3 regions of the Streptomyces sp. NPDC005799 genome follow, and region 3 is predicted to be linked to each of the others. Evidence: riboswitches for the same ligand, from Rfam matches in the RefSeq annotation. Region 3 holds a riboswitch; each other region holds the start of a gene.
What was found. A riboswitch is a leader RNA that binds a small molecule or an ion and turns the genes downstream of it on or off. The one in region 3 is predicted to bind thiamine pyrophosphate.
Positions count from the first base shown of each region.

Region 1: another riboswitch for thiamine pyrophosphate. It lies ahead of thiO (glycine oxidase ThiO); the one in region 3 lies ahead of ABZ453_RS11365 (thiamine ABC transporter substrate-binding protein).
Region 2: another riboswitch for thiamine pyrophosphate. It lies ahead of thiC (phosphomethylpyrimidine synthase ThiC); the one in region 3 lies ahead of ABZ453_RS11365 (thiamine ABC transporter substrate-binding protein).

Region 1 is NZ_JBEXXQ010000002.1:78,285-85,338, reverse strand. It holds gene ABZ453_RS02375 (FAD-dependent oxidoreductase) at 1-1,146, opposite strand, end outside; gene ABZ453_RS02370 (hypothetical protein) at 1,178-1,528, opposite strand; TPP riboswitch at 1,582-1,693, shown strand; gene thiO (glycine oxidase ThiO) at 1,691-2,845, shown strand; gene thiS (sulfur carrier protein ThiS) at 2,842-3,042, shown strand; gene ABZ453_RS02355 (thiazole synthase) at 3,046-3,840, shown strand; gene pknB (Stk1 family PASTA domain-containing Ser/Thr kinase) at 3,959-5,887, shown strand; gene ABZ453_RS02345 (deoxyribonuclease IV) at 5,922-6,800, shown strand; gene ABZ453_RS02340 (DUF4396 domain-containing protein) at 6,878-7,054, shown strand, end outside.
Region 2 is NZ_JBEXXQ010000045.1:965-8,018, reverse strand. It holds gene ABZ453_RS35375 (hypothetical protein) at 1-680, shown strand, start outside; gene ABZ453_RS35370 (NADP-dependent oxidoreductase) at 888-1,826, shown strand; gene ABZ453_RS35365 (cold shock domain-containing protein) at 1,861-2,115, shown strand; gene thiC (phosphomethylpyrimidine synthase ThiC) at 2,206-4,002, opposite strand; TPP riboswitch at 3,995-4,184, opposite strand; gene ABZ453_RS35355 (YibE/F family protein) at 4,256-5,743, shown strand; gene ABZ453_RS35350 (SsgA family sporulation/cell division regulator) at 5,821-6,258, opposite strand; gene ABZ453_RS35345 (helix-turn-helix domain-containing protein) at 6,357-7,054, opposite strand, start outside.
Region 3 is NZ_JBEXXQ010000009.1:78,904-85,957, forward strand. It holds gene tsf (translation elongation factor Ts) at 63-899, shown strand; gene pyrH (UMP kinase) at 1,066-1,824, shown strand; gene frr (ribosome recycling factor) at 1,968-2,525, shown strand; gene ABZ453_RS11345 (phosphatidate cytidylyltransferase) at 2,525-3,649, shown strand; gene ABZ453_RS11350 (SRPBCC family protein) at 3,749-4,198, shown strand; gene ABZ453_RS11355 (hypothetical protein) at 4,365-4,490, shown strand; gene rlmN (23S rRNA (adenine(2503)-C(2))-methyltransferase RlmN) at 4,654-5,760, shown strand; TPP riboswitch at 5,783-5,890, shown strand; gene ABZ453_RS11365 (thiamine ABC transporter substrate-binding protein) at 5,887-6,972, shown strand; gene ABZ453_RS11370 (iron ABC transporter permease) at 7,032-7,054, shown strand, end outside.

The DNA.
Region 1 (7,054 bases), on a different contig from region 3:
GCCCTGGGCCAGGTCGCGGGGCCTGCCCACGGCCAGCAGGGCGATCAGACGGGTCTCGCGCAGCCAGCAGACGGACCAGGACGGGCCCGAGGGGTCGCCGCGCCACAGGGTGGCGTCCGCGGAGGTGTGGTGGCCGGCGTACTGGACGAAGCGGCCGAACTGTTCGGACCAGAAGTACGGCACCGGGTCGTAGACGGCGGGCGGCGCCCCGGTGGCCGCGGCGATGATGTTCGCCGCGACCGTGCGCGGGCCCTGGAGGGCGTTGTCCCAGTGGTGGACGAGCAGGCGCTCGCCGTACCGGCCCGAGGGGAAGGAGGCGCAGTCGCCGACGGCGTGCACATCCGGTGCCGAGCTGCGCAGGTACGCGTCGGCCAGGACCTCGCGGTGGGCGCCCAGTTCGATGCCGGAGCCGGTGAGCCAGCCGGTGGCGGGGCGGGCGCCGATCCCGACCACCACCGCGCCCGCGGGCAGCCGCGAGCCGTCGTCGAGGACGACCTCGCCGGGTTCGACGCGCTCCACGCGCGCGTGGGTGCGCAGCACGGCGCCGGCGTCCTCGTACCAGGCGGCCATCGGCGCGGCCACCTCGGCGGGCAGGGCGCCCGCCAGCGGTCGGTCGGCGGCCTCCACGACGGTCACCGAGCAGCCGGCCTCGCGTGCGGCCGTGGCGAACTCGGCGCCGATCCAGCCCGCGCCGACGACGACGATGTCGTGCTGCCGGGCGAGCACCGGCCGCAGCCGCTCGGCGTCGTCCAGGGTGCGCAGCAGGTGCACGCCGGGCACGCCCTCCGCGCCCGGCAGCCGGACGGGTTCGGCGCCGGTGGCGAGGACCAGGACGTCGTACGGGACGGGCCCGGCCTCGGTGTTCAGTTCGTGGTCGTCCGGGCGCACGCCGAGCGCCTCGCGTCCCAGCAGGAGTTCGATGCCGAGCGCCTCGAAGTCGACGTCGAAGGCGGAACCCTCCGACTTGCCGAGCAGGACGGCCTTCGACAGCGGCGGACGGTCGTAGGGCTGGTGGGGCTCGGCACCGATCAGGGTGACGGTGCCCCGGAAGCCCTGTTCGCGCAGGGCGACGGCGGTCTGTACACCGGCCATGCCCGCGCCGACCACGACCACCCGTCGCTGCGACTGCGTCGTCTGCTCGCTCACCTGATCACCATAGACACTGACTATCCGTCAGTCAGCGGTCGTGTTGAGTGACCTGCTCCACAACACTGGTCCCGCGGCCCGGCTGCGACTCCCACTCCCAGGTCTCCTCCAGCCGCAGCCGGCCGTCCGGCAGTCCGACGACCGTGGACACGCAGTGCCCCGAGGACGTCGTCCCGTCGTGCGTGAGCTGCACGTACCGGAAGTCGAGCCGGTCTCCCGACCGGGTACCCACCAGATGCCCGCGTACGACGTCGCCGCCCGCGTACTCGGCCCAGATCTCCCCGTCCCGCTCGTGGTACGTGAAGCGGGTGCCGGTGCCCACCTGACCTGGGGCCTGGTCGGCGACGGGGGCGAGGACGAGGCCGTCCAGCGAGCGGGGCACGGCGGGAGGCTCCCTTACAGCGGCGTCGGGGATCGGGCTAGGGTGGCCACCGTACAAGCACTCGCGGGAGCCCGGACGCACCGGGCTGAGAGGGAGGCTGGCGGCCTCCGACCGTACGAACCTGATCCGGGTCATGCCGGCGAAGGGAGGGGCTGGACGCCCATGCCGTCACGTACGTCAGACGTCCTCGTCGTCGGGGGCGGGATCATCGGCCTGGTCACGGCCTGGCGGGCCGCACAGCGCGGGTTCGCGACCGCCGTGGTGGACCCGGAGCCGGGCGGCGGGGCGGCCCAGGTGGCCGCCGGGATGCTGGCCGCCGTCACCGAACTGCACTACGGCGAGCAGACCCTGCTCGGCCTCAACCTGGAGTCGGCGCGCCGTTACCCGGACTTCGCGGCCGAGCTCGGCGAGCTCACCGGGGACGACCTCGGTTACCGCCGGTGCGGCACCCTCGCCGTCGCCCTGGACGCCGACGACCGCGCCCACTTGCGCGAACTGCACGCCCTGCAGCGGCAGTCGGGACTGGAGTCAGAGTGGTTGTCCGGGCGCGAGTGCCGGCGCCTGGAGCCGATGCTCGCGCCGGGCGTGCGCGGGGGGCTCCGGGTCGACGGCGACCATCAGATCGACCCGCGGCGCCTGGCACGTGCGCTGGTGGCCGCGTGCGAGCACGCGGGCGTGGTCTTCCACCGCGGCTGGGCCGAGCGTCTGAGGGTCGCGGGCGAGCGGGCCGCCGGCGTCACCACGGCCGACGGCACCGAACTGGGCGCGGGCCAGGTCGTGCTGGCCGCCGGCAGCCTCAGCGGACGGCTCCCGGGCGTCCCGGACGACGTCCTGCCGCCCGTACGGCCCGTGAAGGGGCAGGTGCTGCGGCTGACCGTGCCGAAGCGGTACGCGCCGTTCCTGAACCGCACCGTGCGCGCCGTGGTGCGCGGCAGCAGCGTCTACCTGGTGCCGCGCGAGAATGGCGAGCTGGTCGTCGGCGCGACCAGCGAGGAACTGGGCTGGGACACCACGGTCACCGCGGGCGGCGTGTACGAACTGCTGCGCGACGCGCACGAGCTGGTCCCCGGCATCACCGAACTGCCGCTGACGGAGACCCGCGCGGGCCTGCGCCCCGGCTCCCCCGACAACGCGCCGCTGCTCGGGCCCACGCAGCTGCCGGGCCTGCTCCTGGCGACCGGCCACTACCGCAACGGCGTGCTGCTCACGCCGGTCACCGGCGACGCGATGGCGCACGTCCTGACCACCGGTGAACTCCCCGACGAGGCCCGTCCGTTCACCCCGAGGCGCTTCGCGCGCGTGGAGCAGCCGGTATGAACGTCTCCGTCAACGGAGAGCCGCGCGAGTTCGCCCCCGGCACGGCTCTCGACACCGTCGTCAAGACCCTCACCCCGGCGCCCTCCGGCGTGGCCGCCGCCCTCAACGAAACCGTCGTCCCGCGCGCGCAGTGGCCGTCGACGTCCCTCTCCGAGGGGGACCGCGTCGAGGTGCTCACCGCCGTCCAAGGAGGCTGACCCATGGCCGACGACCCTCTTGTGATCGGCGGTACGTCCTTCTCGTCCCGCCTGATCATGGGCACCGGGGGCGCCCCCAGCCTGGAGGTGCTCGAGCGGGCGCTGGTGGCGTCCGGCACGGAGCTGACGACGGTCGCGATGCGCAGGGTGGAACCCTCCGTGCACGGTTCCGTGCTGTCCGTCCTGGAGAGGCTCGGCATCCGCGTGCTGCCGAACACGGCGGGCTGCTTCACCGCCGCAGAGGCCGTGCTGACCGCCCGCCTGGCACGCGAGGCACTCGGCACCGACCTGGTCAAACTCGAGGTGATCGCCGATGAGCGCACCCTGCTGCCGGACCCGATCGAGCTGCTGGACGCCGCCGAGACCCTTGTCGACGACGGCTTCACCGTGCTGCCGTACACCAATGACGACCCGGTGCTCGCCCGCCGCCTGGAGGACGTCGGCTGCGCGGCGGTCATGCCGCTCGGCTCGCCCATCGGCTCCGGGCTCGGCATCCGCAATCCGCACAACTTCCAGCTGATCGTCGAGCACGCGCGCGTGCCGGTGATTCTGGACGCGGGCGCCGGTACGGCCTCGGACGCGGCGCTCGCGATGGAGCTGGGGTGCGCGGGTGTGATGCTCGCCTCGGCGGTGACGCGGGCGCAGGAGCCGCAGCTGATGGCCGAGGCGATGAAGCACGCCGTGGAGGCGGGCCGACTGGCGCGGCTCGCGGGGCGGATTCCGCGCCGGCACTTCGCCGAGGCGTCGTCCCCGGCGGAGGGGCTCGCCCGGCTGGATCCCGAGCGCCCCGCGTTCTGAACAGACATTCGAACGGATCCGGACGCCGGTGCGAGGTCCGTCACAGCTCGGCTGCAGTAACGCCCCGATCGCACCCGAACCAGCGGCCCTGTCCGTCACGGCTCGTACACTCACCTGCGTGGATACGACCCTTCAGGACCCTCTGGTCGGGCAGGTGCTCGACGGGCGCTACCGCGTGGACGCGCGGATCGCGGTCGGCGGGATGGCCACGGTCTACCGGGCCCTGGACACCCGCCTGGACCGCGTGCTCGCGCTGAAGGTGATGCACCCCGCGCTCGCGGCCGACGGCTCCTTCGTCGAGCGGTTCATCCGGGAGGCGAAGTCGGTCGCCCGGCTGGCCCACCCGAACGTGGTGCAGGTCTTCGACCAGGGCACCGACGGGTCGTACGTCTATCTCGCCATGGAGTACGTCGCCGGGTGCACCCTGCGTGACGTGCTGCGCGAGCGCGGGGCGCTGCAGCCGCGCGCCGCCCTGGACATCCTGGAGCCGGTGCTGGCCGCGCTCGGCGCCGCGCACCGGGCCGGGTTCGTGCACCGGGACATGAAGCCGGAGAACGTGCTCATCGGGGACGACGGCCGGGTCAAGGTCGCCGACTTCGGTCTGGTGCGGTCCGTGGACACGGTCACCAACACCACCGGCACCGTCCTCGGCACCGTCTCCTACCTGGCGCCGGAGCAGATCGAGCACGGCACGGCCGACCCGCGTGTCGACGTGTACGCCTGCGGTGTCGTGCTGTACGAGATGCTGACCGGCGACCGCCCGCACGACGGGGACTCCCCCGCCACGGTCCTCTACAAGCACCTCCACGAGGATGTCCCGCCCCCGTCGGCGGCCGTCCCGGGGCTGCCGTACGAGCTGGACGAGCTGGTTGCGGCGGCGACCGCGCGCACGGCCGAGCTGCGTCCGTACGACGCGGTGGCGCTGCTCGCGCTGGCCCGTGAGGCGCGTGCCGGGCTCGGCGCCGACCAGCTGGACGCGACCCCGCCGCGGGCGCTGGCGACGGAGCACCGGGACATCTCCGAGGACCGTACGAGCGTCATCCCGCGCGCGCTGACGACGCCGCACCCGATGCCCGCCGGCGGCGACGGCCCGGGGCCCGAGCTGCACCGCACCAGCCGGCTGGAGAGCCCTCCGCCGCTGCCGCCCCGCCGGGGCGCGCGGGGCCGGCGCGGGCCGCTGGCCATCGTCGTGGCCGTCCTGCTGATCCTCGGGGTCGGCACGGGCGTGTGGTACATCAACTCCGGCCAGTTCACGAAGGTCCCGCCGGTACTGGCCAAGACCCGGGCACAGGCGGAACGGCAGCTGAGCCACGCCGGGCTGGACCTGGGGAAGGTCGAGCACGCCTACAGCGACACGGTGAAGCGGGGCACGGTCATCAGCTCGGACCCGGAGCCCGGCACCCGCATCCGTGACAACGGGGTGGTGTCCATCACCGTCTCGGACGGCCCGGAGACCGTGCAGGTGCCGGATCTCGCGGGCTACCGGCTGGACAAGGCACAGTCGCTGCTGAGGCGGGACGGGCTGGAGCCGGGCATGGTCAACCGGACGTTCAGCGACGACGTCCCCAAGGGCTTCGTGGTCTCCACGGATCCGGGCGCGGACACGAAGCGGCACGCGGGCGCGGCGATCGCGCTGACCGTCAGCAAGGGCAGCCCGGTCGACATCCCGGACGTCACCGGCGAGAGCCTGGAGGAGGCGCGGTCCGATCTGCAGGGGGCGGGCCTGAAGGTCCAGGTCGCCGACCAGCAGGTCAACTCGGAGTTCGACAAGGGCCAGGTGGCCGCGCAGACACCGCAGGGCGACAGCCAGGCCGCGGACGGCGACACGGTGACGCTGACGCTGTCCAAGGGCCCGGAGATGGTCGAGGTCCCGGACGTCACGGGCGACAGCGTGGACGACGCGAAGAAGGCGCTTCAGGACAAGGGCTTCAAGGTCGAGGAGGACCGCGGCCTGCTCGGTCTGTTCGGCGACACGGTCAAGGACCAGTCGGTGGCGGGCGGCCGGACGGCGCCGAAGGGGTCGACGATCACCATCAAGATCCGGTGACGGAGCACGGGCACGCGCATGACACCCTGAACGGGTGAAGAGCCAGTCCCCCTTTCCCTCCCGCAACCCCGTCGGCGGCCATGTCCCGGTGGCCGGCGGACTCCACTCCGTCGGTCTGTCCTACGCGCACGACCTGAAGGCCGAGACCGTGCAGGTCTTCGTCGCCAACCCGCGCGGCTGGGCCACGCCCGCCGGCAACCCTCGGCAGGACGAGGAGTTCAGGGCGGTGTGCGCGGCCGAGTCGATCCCGGCGTACGTGCACGCGCCGTACCTGATCAACTTCGGTTCGCACACCGAGGCGACGGTGGAGAAGTCGGTGGAGTCGCTGCGGCACTCCCTGCGGCGGGGACGGGAGATCGGGGCGCTCGGCGTGGTCGTGCACACCGGCAGCGCGACCGGCGGGCGGGAGCGTGCCGTGGCCCTGAAGCAGGTGCGCGAGCACATGCTGCCGCTGCTGGACGAGCTGACGCACGACGACGACCCCTTCCTGCTGCTGGAGTCGACGGCCGGGCAGGGCGCCTCGCTCTGCTCCCGTACCTGGGACTTCGGGCCGTACTTCGAGGCGCTGGACGCCCACCCGAAGCTCGGGGTCTGCCTGGACACCTGTCACATCTTCGCGGCCGGGCACGACCTGACCGGGCCGAGCGGCATGCACCAGACGCTCGACCTGCTGGTGGACACGGTCGGCGAGGGCCGTCTGAAGCTGATCCACGCCAATGACTCCAAGGACGTCGTCGGCGCGCACAAGGACCGCCACGAGAACATCGGCGCCGGTCACATCGGTGAGGCCCCCTTCCGCGCCCTGATGACCCACCCCGCGACCGTGGGCGTCCCGCTGGTCATCGAGACCCCCGGCGGCAAGGAGGGGCACGCGGCGGACGTGGAGCGGCTGAAGAAACTCCGCGATTCCTGAACTGTTGAGGAATACCCCTGGGGGGTATACGGTTCCTGCTCGGTGCGGGAACCGTCACCTGACATTGGGGGGCAGTCATGCAGCACGAGGCGCACGCACACCACCACGAGCCCGAAACGCACCACCCCGCGACCCACGCCCACCACCAGCCGGCCGCCACCTGGACCATGGCCGCGCAGGCCACCCTGCACTGCCTCACCGGCTGCGCCATCGGCGAGGTGCTGGGCATGGTCATCGGCACCGCGTTCGGCTGG
Region 2 (7,054 bases), on a different contig from region 3:
CCGAGTACCAGCACTACGTGAAGGTCCGCGAGGAACTGCGCCAGCCGGCGTCGTCCACCCCGTCGTCCTCCCGTGAATCCGGCTCCGCGGAGCCGGACGCGGGCGCGATGGGGCTCGCCACCACCCTCGGCGAGGCCGCCGAGCCGGCCGGCGCGGGCGCCGTCGCCGTCGCCGCCGTCCTCACCCCCGTCCTCGCCGGAACGGCCGCAGCGATATTCCTGCTCGTCGGGTACATCATCAGGTCCGTCGCCCCCGAACAGACGTTCGGCAAAACCCTGCTGACGGCGGGTTGGGTGTTCGGCGCCCTGACCGCGGCCGCGATCCTCGTCGCCGCCGTCGGGCTTCTCCTGACGGCCCTGCGCAACAGCCCCTCGCTGGAGGCGGGACCGTACGGCGAACTGAACGAGGAGGTGACCCTGGCCAGGGATGCCTGGCGGGAGGCGCTGCTGGAGCGCGGGATCCTGCCGTTCCTGCGCGACGCACTGGCCGACCCGGGCACGGTGGCGGCCCTGCACGACCCCGCCCCGCAGGCTCCGACCAACCGCATCCCGCATCTCGGTTACGACCGCCCGGGCTTCACCAGCCCGGACGACGGCCCGGGACGCGGTCACCGCCCGAGCTTCACCAGCCCGGACTACACCAGCCCGGACTTCGGAGGCCCGGAACACCAGCCGGAGTGACCACCGGCTTGCGCCTCCCACCGCGGAAGCCCCTCGGAGGAGCGCAAGCCGGACAGTCGGTCGCAGTCGGCGGCCTCACGGGCGACGCGTTCGCCGCATCGCGCGTGGGCGGCCCGTACGGCCGCGATGTCGCACAAGTGCGTTCTTCCGCGGGGCATTGAGCGGGCCGATCATGGACGCACCACGCCCATCTGACGAGGAGACCTGATGTCCGCCCGCATGCATGCCGTCGTACAGTCCGCGTTCGGCGGCCCCGAGGCGCTCGTGTACACGGAGACCGACGTGCCCGAACCCGGTCCGGGTGAGGTGCTGCTCCGCGTCGCCGGTGCCGGGGTCAACCCGGGAGACGCGGTGCTGCGGTCCGGCCGGGTGCCGGAGCTGCTCACCCTGCCGTGGACGCCGGGCAACGACGTGGCCGGCGTCGTCGAGCGGGTCGGTGAGGGCGTGACGCGGTTCGTGCCCGGCGACACGGTGTACGGCATGCTGGCGGTCGGCCGGCACGGAGCGTACGCCGAGTTCACCGTCGCCCCGGTCGAGGCGCTGGCCCTCGCGCCGAAGAACCTCGATCTGGTGCACGCGGGTGCCGTGCCGCTGGTGGCTGTGACCGCGTGGCAGGCACTGGCCGTGCTGGCGGGGGTCCAGCCGGGCGACCGGGTGCTGATCCACGCGGCGGCCGGCGGCGTCGGGCATGTCGCGGTGCAACTGGCCAAGGAGTTGGGGGCGCACGTCATCGGCACCGCGCGGGCCGCCCGTCACGACCTGCTGCGCCGACTGGGCGCCGACGAACTGGTCGACTACACCGCCACCGACTTCCGGGCCGCCGTGGCGCCCGTGGACGTGGTCCTCGACCTGGTGGGCGGTTCCTACGGTCCACACTCCCTCGACGTGCTGCGGCCAGGCGGTCTGCTCGTCGGCGCGTCGATCGATCCGGGAACCGACGACCGCCAGGCCGCCGACCGCGGCCTGCGGTATGTCTGGGTCACGGCCGCGCCCTCAGGGGCGCTGCTGGAACACATCACCGAGCGCATCGAGACGGGCCGGCTGCGGGTGATGGTCCAGGACACCTACCCGCTGTCCGAAGCGGCGGCGGCCCACCGCGCGATCGAGACCAGGCAGACGACCGGCAAGATCGTCCTGGTGCCATGACGGCCTTGAGCAGAGCGTTCCTTGGAGTCCGCGGATGATCGGTGCAAGCGTGCGCGTGTGGCATGACGAAGAGAGCTGGGGGATCCTCGACTCCCCGGAGACGCCCGGCGGTTGCTGGGCGCACTTCTCGGCGATCGAGATGCCGGAGTTTCGTTCTCTGTCCGTCGGCCAGGTCGTCGCCCTGGAGTGGGAGGCCGGCGAGCAGGACGGCTGGCACTGTCGGGCCGTCCGCGTGGTACTCACGGACACCCGGTTCCGCGAACTGAGGGACGTCGATTCCGCGAACTGAGGAACCCCGATTCCGCGAACTGGCAGACGCCGGGTCCCGGCGGAGGAAGCGCCGTCCCGGGTCGGTGGCGGGACGGCGTTCCGGCGTTGGTCAGTCAGCGATCGGCAGGTACACCCTGTTACCGCTCGCCGCGAACTCCTTGGACTTCTGCAGCATCCCCTCCGCGATCTCCTCCTGCGACGCCCCGTCGGCCGCCTCACCGCCGAACCGCTCGGTGATGGTGTGGCTGATCTTCATGGAGCAGAACTTCGGCCCGCACATCGAGCAGAAGTGAGCCGTCTTGGCCGGCTCCGCCGGGAGGGTCTCGTCATGGAACTCGCGGGCCGTGTCCGGGTCCAGGGCGAGGTTGAACTGGTCCTCCCACCGGAACTCGAAGCGGGCGTCGGACAGCGCGTCGTCCCACTCCTGCGCCCCGGGGTGCCCCTTGGCAAGGTCGGCCGCGTGGGCGGCGATCTTGTAGGTGATGACACCGGTCTTGACGTCGTCGCGGTTGGGCAGGCCCAAGTGCTCCTTGGGAGTGACGTAGCAGAGCATCGCCGTACCCCACCAGGCGATCATCGCGGCACCGATGCCGGAGGTGATGTGGTCGTACGCCGGCGCGACGTCCGTCGTCAGCGGGCCGAGGGTATAGAACGGAGCTTCATCGCAGATCTCCTGCTGAAGGTCGATGTTCTCCTTGATCTTGTGCATCGGGACATGCCCCGGGCCCTCGATCATGGTCTGTACGTTGAAACGCTTCGCGATCCGGTTGAGTTCCCCGAGCGTGCGCAACTCCGCGAACTGCGCCTCGTCGTTGGCGTCCGCGATCGAACCGGGACGCAGACCGTCCCCGAGCGAGTACGTGACGTCGTACGCGGCGAGGATCTCGCAGAGTTCTTCGAAGTTCTCGTACAGGAACGACTCCTTGTGGTGCGCCAGACACCACGCCGCCATGATCGAGCCGCCGCGCGAGACGATGCCGGTCTTGCGGTGGGCGGTGAGCGGGACGAACGGGAGGCGCACGCCCGCGTGGACGGTCATGTAGTCCACGCCCTGCTCGGCCTGCTCGATGACCGTGTCCTTGTAGATCTCCCAGGTCAGCTCCTCGGCCCGGCCGTCGACCTTCTCCAGCGCCTGATAGAGCGGCACCGTGCCGATGGGGACGGGGGAGTTGCGCAGCACCCACTCACGGGTGGTGTGGATGTTGCGGCCCGTGGACAGGTCCATGACCGTGTCGGCGCCCCAGCGGGTCGCCCAGGTCATCTTCTCGACCTCCTCCTCGATGGAGGAGGTGACAGCGGAGTTGCCGATGTTCGCGTTGACCTTCACCAAGAACCGCTTGCCGATGATCATCGGCTCGATCTCCGGGTGGTTGACGTTCGCGGGGAGAACCGCCCGGCCCTCCGCGATCTCCTCGCGGACGACCTCCGGTGAGACGTTCTCCCGGAAGGCCACGAACTCCATCTCGGGCGTGATCTCGCCGCGGCGCGCATACGCGAGCTGCGTGACCGCCTTGCCGTCGCGGCTGCGCCTCGGCTGGCGCGGACGTCCCGGGAAGACGGCGTCGAGGTTGCGCAGACCGCCGCGGGGCGATGTGTGCTTGACCCCGTCGTCCTCGGGACGGACGGGCCGACCCGCGTACTCCTCTGTGTCCCCGCGACCGACGATCCAGTTCTCGCGCAGCGGGGCGAGCCCCCTGCGGACATCCGTGTCGGTGAGCGGATCGGTGTACGGGCCCGAGGTGTCGTACAGCGTGACCGACTGCCCGTTGGTGAGGTGCACCTGACGGACCGGCACCCGCACATCGGGGCGCGAACCCTCGATGTACGCCTTGTGCCAGCCGATGGACTTCCCGTTCTCCCCGTCGAACTGCGTGGAGGCAGGCGTGCGTGCGTCCTTGTTGGTCATGAGACCTACTCCCTACGCCGGCATTACCCGGTAACAGGTTCGGCGGTCGACGCAGCGGCTTCCGTCTGCCGACATTTCGTGGGGAACATCACTCGACTTCGTTGACGTTCCACGTGAAACATCGCTGGGACGGAGGTCAGCGCCCTCTCAGCCCGGTGCTCCGAGCTCCCGCGTGTGCAAAGGTGCCTCCACGCTAGCGTCATGTGTGGCGCGGTGAACAGTGCCCCTCTGCCGTTGTTGGGATGATCTGCCGGTGACCACGACACACCAGCCCTCGTACCCGCCCCCTGGGCACGGCCCGGGATACGGCGGCATCCATGGGGCCGACGGCCACGAACCCGGTAACGGCCCCGGAGCCCCCGGCGGGCCGGGACACGGGCACGATGCGGGCGCCCATGGCGGGCACGGGCACGATGCGGGCAGCCACAGCGGGCACGGCCACAGTCACAGCCATGGTCCGGCCGCCCCCGTCTCCCAGCATTTGCGCAAGGTCATCGCGGCCGTCCTCATCCCGTTCGCCGCCGCCGTGGTCGTCGGCCTCGTGGTGCTGTGGCCGGGCGGCGCCCCGTCGCACCAGCGGACCGGGGTGGGCTTCGACCGGCAGACCCAGCAGGCGACGGTCACCAGGGTCGTCTCCGTGAGCTGCAAGTCGGTGAACGCCTCGGGCGGGAGCTCGCTCGGCGACACCTCCACCACCGGGGGTTCCTCCGCCCAGCAGCAGGAGAAGGGGACCTGCAAGAAGGCGACGATCCGGGTCGACACCGGCAAGGACAAGGGCCGTACGTTCACCGAGATCGTCCAGCCCGACCAGTCGCGCCAACTGCACCAGGGCGAGAAGGTGGTGGCCGCCTACGAGCCCTCGGCACCCAAGGACCTGCAGTACTCCGTGGCCGACGTGAACCGACGGTTCCCGATGGCTCTGCTGGCCGGCATCTTCGCGCTCGCCGTCGTGATCGTCGGACGGCTGCGGGGCGTCATGGCGCTGGTCGCGCTGGCCATCAGCTTCCTGATCCTGAACTTCTTCATCCTGCCCGCGATCCTGCAGGGCTCGAATCCCCTGCTCGTCGCGGTGATCGGGTCGAGCGCGATCATGCTGATCGCCCTCTACCTGTGCCACGGGCTGTCGGCCCGTACGTCCGTGGCGGTGCTCGGCACACTGATCTCGCTGGTGCTGATCGGTTTCCTCGGCTCGCTGTTCATCGGCTGGGCGGCGCTCACCGGGAACACCGACGACAACACCGGCCTGATCCACGGCCTGTATCCGTCGATCGACATGAGCGGTCTGCTGCTCGCGGGCGTCATCATCGGCTCGCTCGGTGTCCTCGACGATGTGACGGTCACTCAGACCTCGGCGGTCTGGGAACTGCACGAGGCCAACCCCTCGACGGGGTGGCGCGGGCTGTACCGCGCCGGCATCCGCATCGGCCGCGACCACATCGCGTCCGTCGTCAACACCCTGGTCCTCGCCTACGCCGGTGCCGCGCTGCCCCTGCTGCTGCTCTTCTCCATCGCGCAGAGCAGTGTGGGCACGGTGGCCAACAGCGAGCTGGTGGCGGAGGAGATCGTGCGCACGCTCGTGGGATCGATCGGGCTGGTCGCCTCGGTCCCGGTCACGACGTTGCTGGCGGCGCTGGTTGTCTCGGCCGACCGACCGTCACGGGAGACGGGACCAGGGACGGCAACGGCCGGCATCGCACCGCCTGCGGCCCGCACGGGGAAGGGCCGACGACGCAAGCACTGAGGACGAGGCCCAGGGGTGCACGCGTCAGCGGAAGAAGCGTTACTGCGTTCCGTTCCGGCCGCCCCCGCGCGCAGGCCTCACCCGGCGCTTTGCTCCTCCGCCAGGATGCGGTCCAGCGCCTCGTCCAGATGGGCGTCGAACTCGGCGAGCGCTCCCTCCTGGCCGAGCGGCACCAGCTTGTCCGTGCGGTCCAGGAACGCGATGAGCGGCGCCGTCGACGAACGGAACAGCGCCTGGTCACCGCCCACCTGAAGCCGGATCAGCACCTCGCTCAGCGAGTCCACCTCGGCGGGCGACACCCGCACATCGCCCTCACCGCACGGCCTGCCCACCCCGTCGATCAGCAACTCCCTGCCGAACGCCCAGGTCACCGGGGCATCGCCCGGCAGATGGAAGGTCAGCCGAACGGCATAGGGATCACACGTCTCGTACCCCAGCTCGACCGGGATACGGAAGGAGAGCTCCTCGGAGACGAGGAAGCTCATCATGACCTCTGCCTGTACGGACTCGCGCATCGCCTACCCCGTCATATGAAGCCGAATGGCTGGGAATGATCCCCTGACACTGCAGGCATCTTGCTGAAAGTGAGCGACAGATCACAAGGAGTGAGTTTTCAGATGCTGATAGAGAGCGCCAGTGACCCCAGCAGGCGCCCGATCTCGTTCTGCAGTTGCCGCGCCGCCGCCGGCACACGGTCGGCCTGATGCGCGGGCAGGGAGATGGCCACCGTCGCTGCTGTCGTACCGATGGTGATCGGGACCGCCGCGCACACCGTCCCCAGCGCGTACTCCTGGCGCTCGGTGACCGGCTCCATCCGACCTGTCCGCTCGAGCCGCCGCAACAGGGTGTGACTGTCGCGCACCGTGTACGGAGTGATGGCCTGCACGGGATAGCGGTCGAGATGATCGCGACGCGCCTCCTCGTCCAGCTGGGACAGCAGGCACTGTCCGACCGCGTGCGCGTGCCCGGTCTCACGAAAGTCGGCCCACTCCTCGACCGCCGGGTTGCCCGGGGTGTCGGAGACGCACATGACCTCGATCTCGCCGTCCCGGTACACGGCGTAGTACACCGGCACCCCGATCGCGTCCCGCCAGCTGGCGAGCGCGTCGACCATCGTGCTGCGACGTTTCTCCTGCGCCCCCCTGCTGCCCAGCCGCTCGGCCGCGTCGCCGAGGAAGAACAACCCCTTGTCCCGGCGCAGATAGCCCTCGTGCACCAGGGTGCGCAGCAGGTGGTACGCCGTGGGCAGCGCCAGACCGGTCTCGCGGGCCAGTTGTTTGGCCGGGGCTCCGTGCTCGTGACCGGCGACGC
Region 3 (7,054 bases):
CATGAGGGCCGTAGACCCGTAGATCTTCGATCTTCCAGACTTCGAGAAAGATTCACAGACTCATGGCGAACTACACCGCCGCCGACGTCAAGAAGCTTCGTGAGCTCACCGGCGCCGGCATGATGGACTGCAAGAAGGCACTGGACGAGGCCGAGGGCAACGTCGAGAAGGCCGTCGAGGCGCTGCGCATCAAGGGCCAGAAGGGCGTCGCCAAGCGCGAGGGCCGCTCCGCCGAGAACGGCGCCGTGGTCTCCATCATCGCCGACGACAACTCCTCCGGCGTCCTCGTCGAGCTGAAGTGCGAGACGGACTTCGTCGCCAAGGGCGAGAAGTTCCAGGCCGTCGCCAACGCGATCGCCGAGCACGTCGCCAAGACCTCCCCGGCCGACCTCGAGGCCCTGCTGGGCTCCGAGATCGAGGCCGGCAAGACCGTCCAGGCGTTCGTGGACGAGGCCAACGCCAACCTCGGCGAGAAGATCGTCCTGGACCGCTTCGCGCAGTTCGCCGACGGCTACGTGACCGCGTACATGCATCGCACGATGCCCGACCTGCCCCCGCAGATCGGTGTCCTCGTCGAGCTGGACAAGCCGAACGCCGAGGTCGCCCGCGGCATCGCCCAGCACATCGCCGCCTTCGCGCCGAAGTACCTCTCCAAGGAGGACGTGCCGGCCGAGGTCGTCGAGTCCGAGCGCCGCATCGCCGAGGAGACCACCCGCGCCGAGGGCAAGCCCGAGGCCGCGATCGCCAAGATCGTCGAGGGTCGTCTCAACGGCTTCTTCAAGGACGCCACCGTGCTCGGTCAGCCGTACGCGCTCGACGCGAAGAAGTCCGTCCAGAAGGTCCTGGACGAGGCCGGTGTCACCCTGAAGCGCTTCACGCGCATCAAGGTCGGCATCTGAGTCCGTACCGCGATCGGCGCGCGACCCCGATAGGGTCGTACGCAGTTGTCAGCGGGTGACGGACGACAGCGGATCTGACGAGGAGGCCATTGCCGAGCACGGGAACCAAACCCCAGCGGCAATGGCCTTCTTCGTATGTGCAACAGGTGAAAGAGGCGGGATCTCCATGACCACCAAGCCCCAGAAGAGCGACGACGGCAAAGTACCCGGCCGGTTTCTGCTGAAGCTGTCCGGAGAGGCCTTCTCCGGTGGCGGGGGCCTGGGCGTGGACCCCGACGTGGTGCACAAGATCGCCCGTGAGATCGCGGCCGTCGTCCGCGACGGAGCGCAGGTCGCGGTCGTCATCGGCGGCGGCAACTTCTTCCGCGGCGCGGAGCTGCAGCAGCGCGGCATGGACCGGGCCCGCTCGGACTACATGGGCATGCTCGGTACCGTGATGAACTGCCTCGCCCTCCAGGACTTCCTGGAGAAGGAGGGCATCGACAGCCGGGTGCAGACCGCCATCACCATGGGCCAGGTCGCCGAGCCGTACATCCCGCTGCGGGCCGTGCGTCACCTGGAGAAGGGCCGCGTGGTCATCTTCGGCGCCGGTATGGGCATGCCGTACTTCTCCACCGACACCACCGCAGCCCAGCGCGCCCTGGAGATCGACGCCGAGGCGCTGCTGATGGGCAAGAACGGCGTGGACGGGGTCTACGACTCCGACCCCAAGCGCAACCCGGACGCCGTCAAGTTCGACTCCCTCGGCTACGGCGAGGTCATCACCCGTGACCTCAAGGTCGCCGACGCCACCGCCATCACGCTGTGCCGCGACAACAAGCTCCCGATCCTCGTCTTCGAGCTCCTGACCGAGGGCAATATCGCCCGCGCCGTCAAGGGTGAGAAGATCGGCACGCTGGTGGGTGACCAGGACAGCCGGGACTGACAGCAACACCGACGGACCCTGACCGGGGGATGGACAATGTCCCGCAGGTCGGGAACCGTGCAGGAAGAAGACGCGACGCAGCCGGCCGCCGCCCCCCACAGGAACCGCAGCCGGGCCTTACTCAAGACACGCAGGAGCAAGTGGTGATCGAAGAGACCCTCCTCGAGGCCGAGGAGAAGATGGAGAAGGCCGTCGTGGTCGCCAAGGAGGACTTCGCCGCGATCCGCACCGGTCGTGCGCACCCGGCGATGTTCAACAAGATCGTGGCCGACTACTACGGCGCGCCGACGCCGATCAACCAGCTGGCTTCGTTCTCCGTGCCGGAGCCGCGCATGGCGGTCGTGACCCCGTTCGACAAGACGGCCCTGCGCAACATCGAGCAGGCCATCCGCGACTCCGACCTGGGCGTCAACCCGAGCAATGACGGCAACATCATCCGGGTGGTGTTCCCCGAGCTGACCGAGGAGCGCCGCCGCGACTACATCAAGGTCGCCAAGGGCAAGGCCGAGGACGCGCGTGTGTCCATCCGCTCCGTGCGCCGCAAGGCCAAGGACGCCCTCGACAAGGCCGTCAAGGACGGCGACGTCGGTGAGGACGAGGGCCGCCGCGCCGAGAAGGAGCTCGACGACACCACGCACAAGTACGTGGCCCAGGTGGACGAGCTCCTCAAGCACAAGGAAGCGGAGCTGCTCGAGGTCTGATGAACAACTCTTCCTGGGGAGCGCCGCCACACAACGGGTACTGGGGGCCGTCCGACCAGGGGCCTGTCCAGGGGGCTGCCCCGGCGGGTCCCGCGTACGATGCGCCTGAGGCGCAGCAGACTCGCCCCATGCCCATCGTGCCCGAGGTACCCGCGTACGGCGGAGACCAGGATGACGACCGGGGGGCCGCACGGCTGAGCGGCCCCCTGTTCCGCGACGAGACGCCGCAGGCACCGCCGCCCCTGGCGGTGCAGCAGAATCCGGAGCCCATGCCCGACGCCTCGCAGTCGGCGCCCCAGCCGCAGAAGAAGAGCGCTGGGCGCGATCTGAGCGCGGCCATAGGTGTCGGCGTCGGACTCGGCGTGGTGATCATCGCGTCGCTCTTCGTCGTCAAGGCCGTCTTCGTGGGCGTGGTCGCGGTCGCCGTGGTCGTCGGCCTGTGGGAGCTGACCAGCAGGCTCGCCGAGCGCAAGGACATCAAGGCGCCGCTGGTTCCGCTGGCGCTCGGCGGCGCGGCGATGGTCGTCGCCGGATATGTGCGCGGGGCCGAGGGCGCGTGGGTCGCCATGGCGCTCACGGCACTCGCGGTCCTCGTCTGGCGCATGACGGAACCGCCGGAGAACTATCTCCGGGACGTCACGGCGGGCGTCTTCGCGGCGTTCTACGTGCCGTTCCTGGCGACGTTCGTGGCGCTCATGCTCGCGGCGGACGACGGGCCGTGGCGCGTCCTGACCTTCCTCCTGCTCACGGTCGTCAGCGACACGGGCGCGTACGCCGTCGGCTGGCGCTTCGGCAAGCACAAGCTCGCGCCGCGCATCAGCCCCGGCAAGACGCGGGAGGGTCTGCTGGGCGCGGTGACCTTCGCGATGGTGGCGGGCGCGCTGTGCATGCAGTTCCTGATCGACGACGGTGCCTGGTGGCAGGGCCTGCTGCTGGGTCTCGCCGTCGCGGCCAGCGCCACGCTGGGCGACCTCGGCGAGTCGATGATCAAGCGGGACCTGGGCATCAAGGACATGGGCACGCTGCTGCCGGGACATGGCGGCATCATGGACCGCCTGGACTCCCTGTTGCCCACGGCGCCCGTGGTGTGGCTGTTGATGGTGTTGTTCGTGGGGGCCGGCTGACGGGTCCGGGAGTCCCGCTCGCTCGTTGGCGCGGCCGTCGGGCGAGTGGGACGATCCCCGTGTAAGCCCTCGAAGGGGATCCCCTGAAAGGAGGGCGTCATGTCCGCCTTCCATGAAGAGATCGACGTCGACCGTGCTCCTGAGGACGTCTGGGCGTACGTCATCGATCCCTCCCATCTGCCCGAGTGGCAGCTGAGCGCGGTATCCGCGGAGCGGCTCGACGAGGGGCCGCTGCACACCGGATCCCAGGTCCGGGTCACCCGGCGCCTCGGGCACCGCCGTGAGATGCCGATGACCATGGAGTACACCGAGTACGACCCGCCGCACAGCTGGAGTGTGCGCGGCATCGACGGCCCGGTCAGGGGCCTGTTCCACGCCGAGGTGGAACCGCTGGACGACGGGCGCCGCTCCCGGGTGAAGATGGACCTCGACTTCGAGGGCCACGGCCTCGGCAAGGTGATGCTGCCCCTGTTCGTCCGCCCCCAGGTCCGCAAGGAACTGCCGCGCAACGAACGCCTGCTCAAGGACCGCCTGGAGCACACGTCCTAGCGTCGCTTCCCGGCCCTCGCTGCGAGGTGCAGACGTCCTTCAGCTCGTCGGCCGCCTTGTCGATCGCACGCGAGTCCGGGTTCTCGCCGGCGAGGACGGCCCTGTTGTAGTCGGCGACGGCCCGGTCCAGGTCCTGCACAGCCTTGTCGACCTTGCCGTCGCCAGTGTGGTCACCGATGCTGTCGAGTTCTTCTCGGTGGTGTCGATGGACTCGCCGATCCGCGAGGGGCCGCTCGCCGCGGCCGACCCGGCCTCGTGGATCGCCCTCGGACTGCCCGCGATCGTGTCGTAGCCGCGCACGCAGCCCGGCGCCCTGGCCGGCTCGATGTCGAGGTCTCCACCATCCCGGCGCCTCCCCTGCCCCACGAGGGAACCCGCCCCTGTATCGGAGGCGGAGTGGGCTACACCTCAGCTGTCCCGGGCCACCCGGTTCGATCTGCGACACTGGTTGAGCCATGCCTAAGCCCGGAGAACTTACTTTCGTCGCCCCCCGCGGAGCTCAGAAGCCGCCGCGGCATCTTGCCGATCTCACTCCTGCCGAGCGCAAGGAGGTCGTTGCCGAGGTCGGGGAGAAGCCGTTTCGTGCCAAGCAGTTGTCGCAGCACTACTTCGCGCGGTACGCGCACGACCCCGCGGAGTGGACCGACATCCCGGCCGCGGCGCGCCCCAAGCTGCGGGAGGCGCTGCTTCCCGAGCTGATGACCGTCGTACGGCATCTGTCGACCGACCAGGGGACCACCCGCAAGACGCTGTGGCGGCTGTTCGACGGGACGCTCGTCGAGTCGGTGCTGATGCGGTACCCGGACCGGGTGACCATGTGCATCAGCTCGCAGGCGGGGTGCGGGATGAACTGCCCGTTCTGCGCCACCGGGCAGGCCGGGCTGGACCGGAATCTGTCGACCGCCGAGATCGTGCACCAGATCGTGGACGGGATGCGGGCGCTGAGGGACGGAGAGGTCCCGGGCGGGCCCGCGCGGCTGTCCAACATCGTCTTCATGGGGATGGGGGAGCCGCTCGCCAACTACAAGCGAGTGGTCGGAGCCATTCGCGCGCTCACCGACCCCGCCCCCGACGGGCTCGGGCTCTCGCAGCGCGGGATCACCGTGTCGACGGTCGGGCTCGTGCCCGCCATCCATCGCTTCGCCGACGAGGGCTTCAAGTGCCGGCTCGCGATCTCGCTGCACGCCCCCGACGACGAGCTGCGTGACACCCTCGTCCCCGTGAACACGCGCTGGAAGGTGCGGGAGGTGCTCGACGCCGGGTTCGAGTACGTGGAGAAGAGCGGGCGACGGCTGAGCATCGAGTACGCGCTCATCCGGGACATCAACGACCAGGCGTGGCGGGGTGACCGGCTCGGGCGGCTGCTCAAGGGCAAACCCGTGCACGTCAACCTCATTCCGCTGAACCCGACCCCGGGCTCGAAGTGGACCGCCTCCCGGCCCGAGGACGAGAAGGCCTTCGTCGAGGCCATCGCCGCGCACGGTGTACCGGTGACCATCCGGGACACCCGAGGTCAGGAGATCGACGGGGCCTGTGGACAGCTGGCGGCCACCGAGCGGTAACCTTTGCCCGTACGTACACCTTCATATCCGACAGGGGAGCGCCACAGCGCTGAGAGTGCGGCAATCGGGCCGCAGACCCTCTGAACCTCGCCCAGGTCATTCTGGGTAGGAAGTTCGGTCATCACCGTGAACACCAAGAAGTACTGTGCTGCCGTCATAGGCCTCGGCTGTGGCCTCGGCATGCTCACGCTGTCCGCCTGCGGCTCCTCAGGCAGCGGTTCCTCCGCCGACTCCAAGACCGTCACCCTGGTCAGCCACGACTCCTGGGCCGTCTCGAAGAGCGTCCTCGCCGACTTCGAGAAGCAGTCCGGCTACAAGGTCCACGTCCTCAAGGACGGAGACGCCGGGCAGGCCGTCAACAAGGCCATCCTGACGAAGGACAACCCCCAGGGCGACGTCTTCTTCGGCGTTGACAACACCCTGCTCTCCCGGGCCCTCGACAACGGACTGTTCCAGTCGTACGAGGCGAAGGGCTCCGACCGGATCAAGCCGCAGTACCGGGTCGACCAGGACAAGCACCGGGTCACGCCCATCGACTCCGGCGACATCTGCGTCAACTACGACAAGGCCTACTTCAGCAAGCACCAGCTGACCCCGCCGCAGTCCTTCGACGACCTGGTCAAGCCCGAGTACAAGAACCTCCTCGTCACCGAGAACGCCGCCACCTCCTCGCCCGGCCTCGGCTTCCTGCTCGGCTCCGCCGCGAAGTACGGCGATGGGGGCTGGCAGGGCTACTGGAAGAAGCTCAAGGCCAACGGCGTCAAGGTCGTCGACGGCTGGGAGCAGGCCTACAACGAGGAGTTCTCCGGCTCGGCCGGCGGCAAGAAGGCCAAGGGGGACCGGCCGCTCGTCGTCTCCTACGCCTCCTCGCCGCCCGCGGAGGTCGTCTATGCCGACCCGAGGCCGAAGACCGCGCCGACCGGAGTGTCGTACGGCACCTGCTTCCGGCAGATCGAGTACGCGGGACTGCTCAGCAACGCGCACAACAGCAAGGGCGGCAAGGCGTTCATCGACTTCCTGGTGACCAAGGAGTTCCAGGAGGACATGCCGCTCAACATGTTCGTCTACCCGGTGATCGAAGGGGCCGCGGTGCCCAAGGAGTTCACCGAGTACGGTCCCGCCGCCAAGAACCCCGAGACGATGGCTCCCGCGAAGATCGCCGCCAACCGTGACCAGTGGGTCAAGTCGTGGACGTCACTCGTACTGAAGTAGCCCCGACCGAAGCGGCCCCGCGCAGGACCCGGCAGGGGAACGCGGCGCGTTACGGGCTCATGGCCGTGCCCGTCGCGTTCTT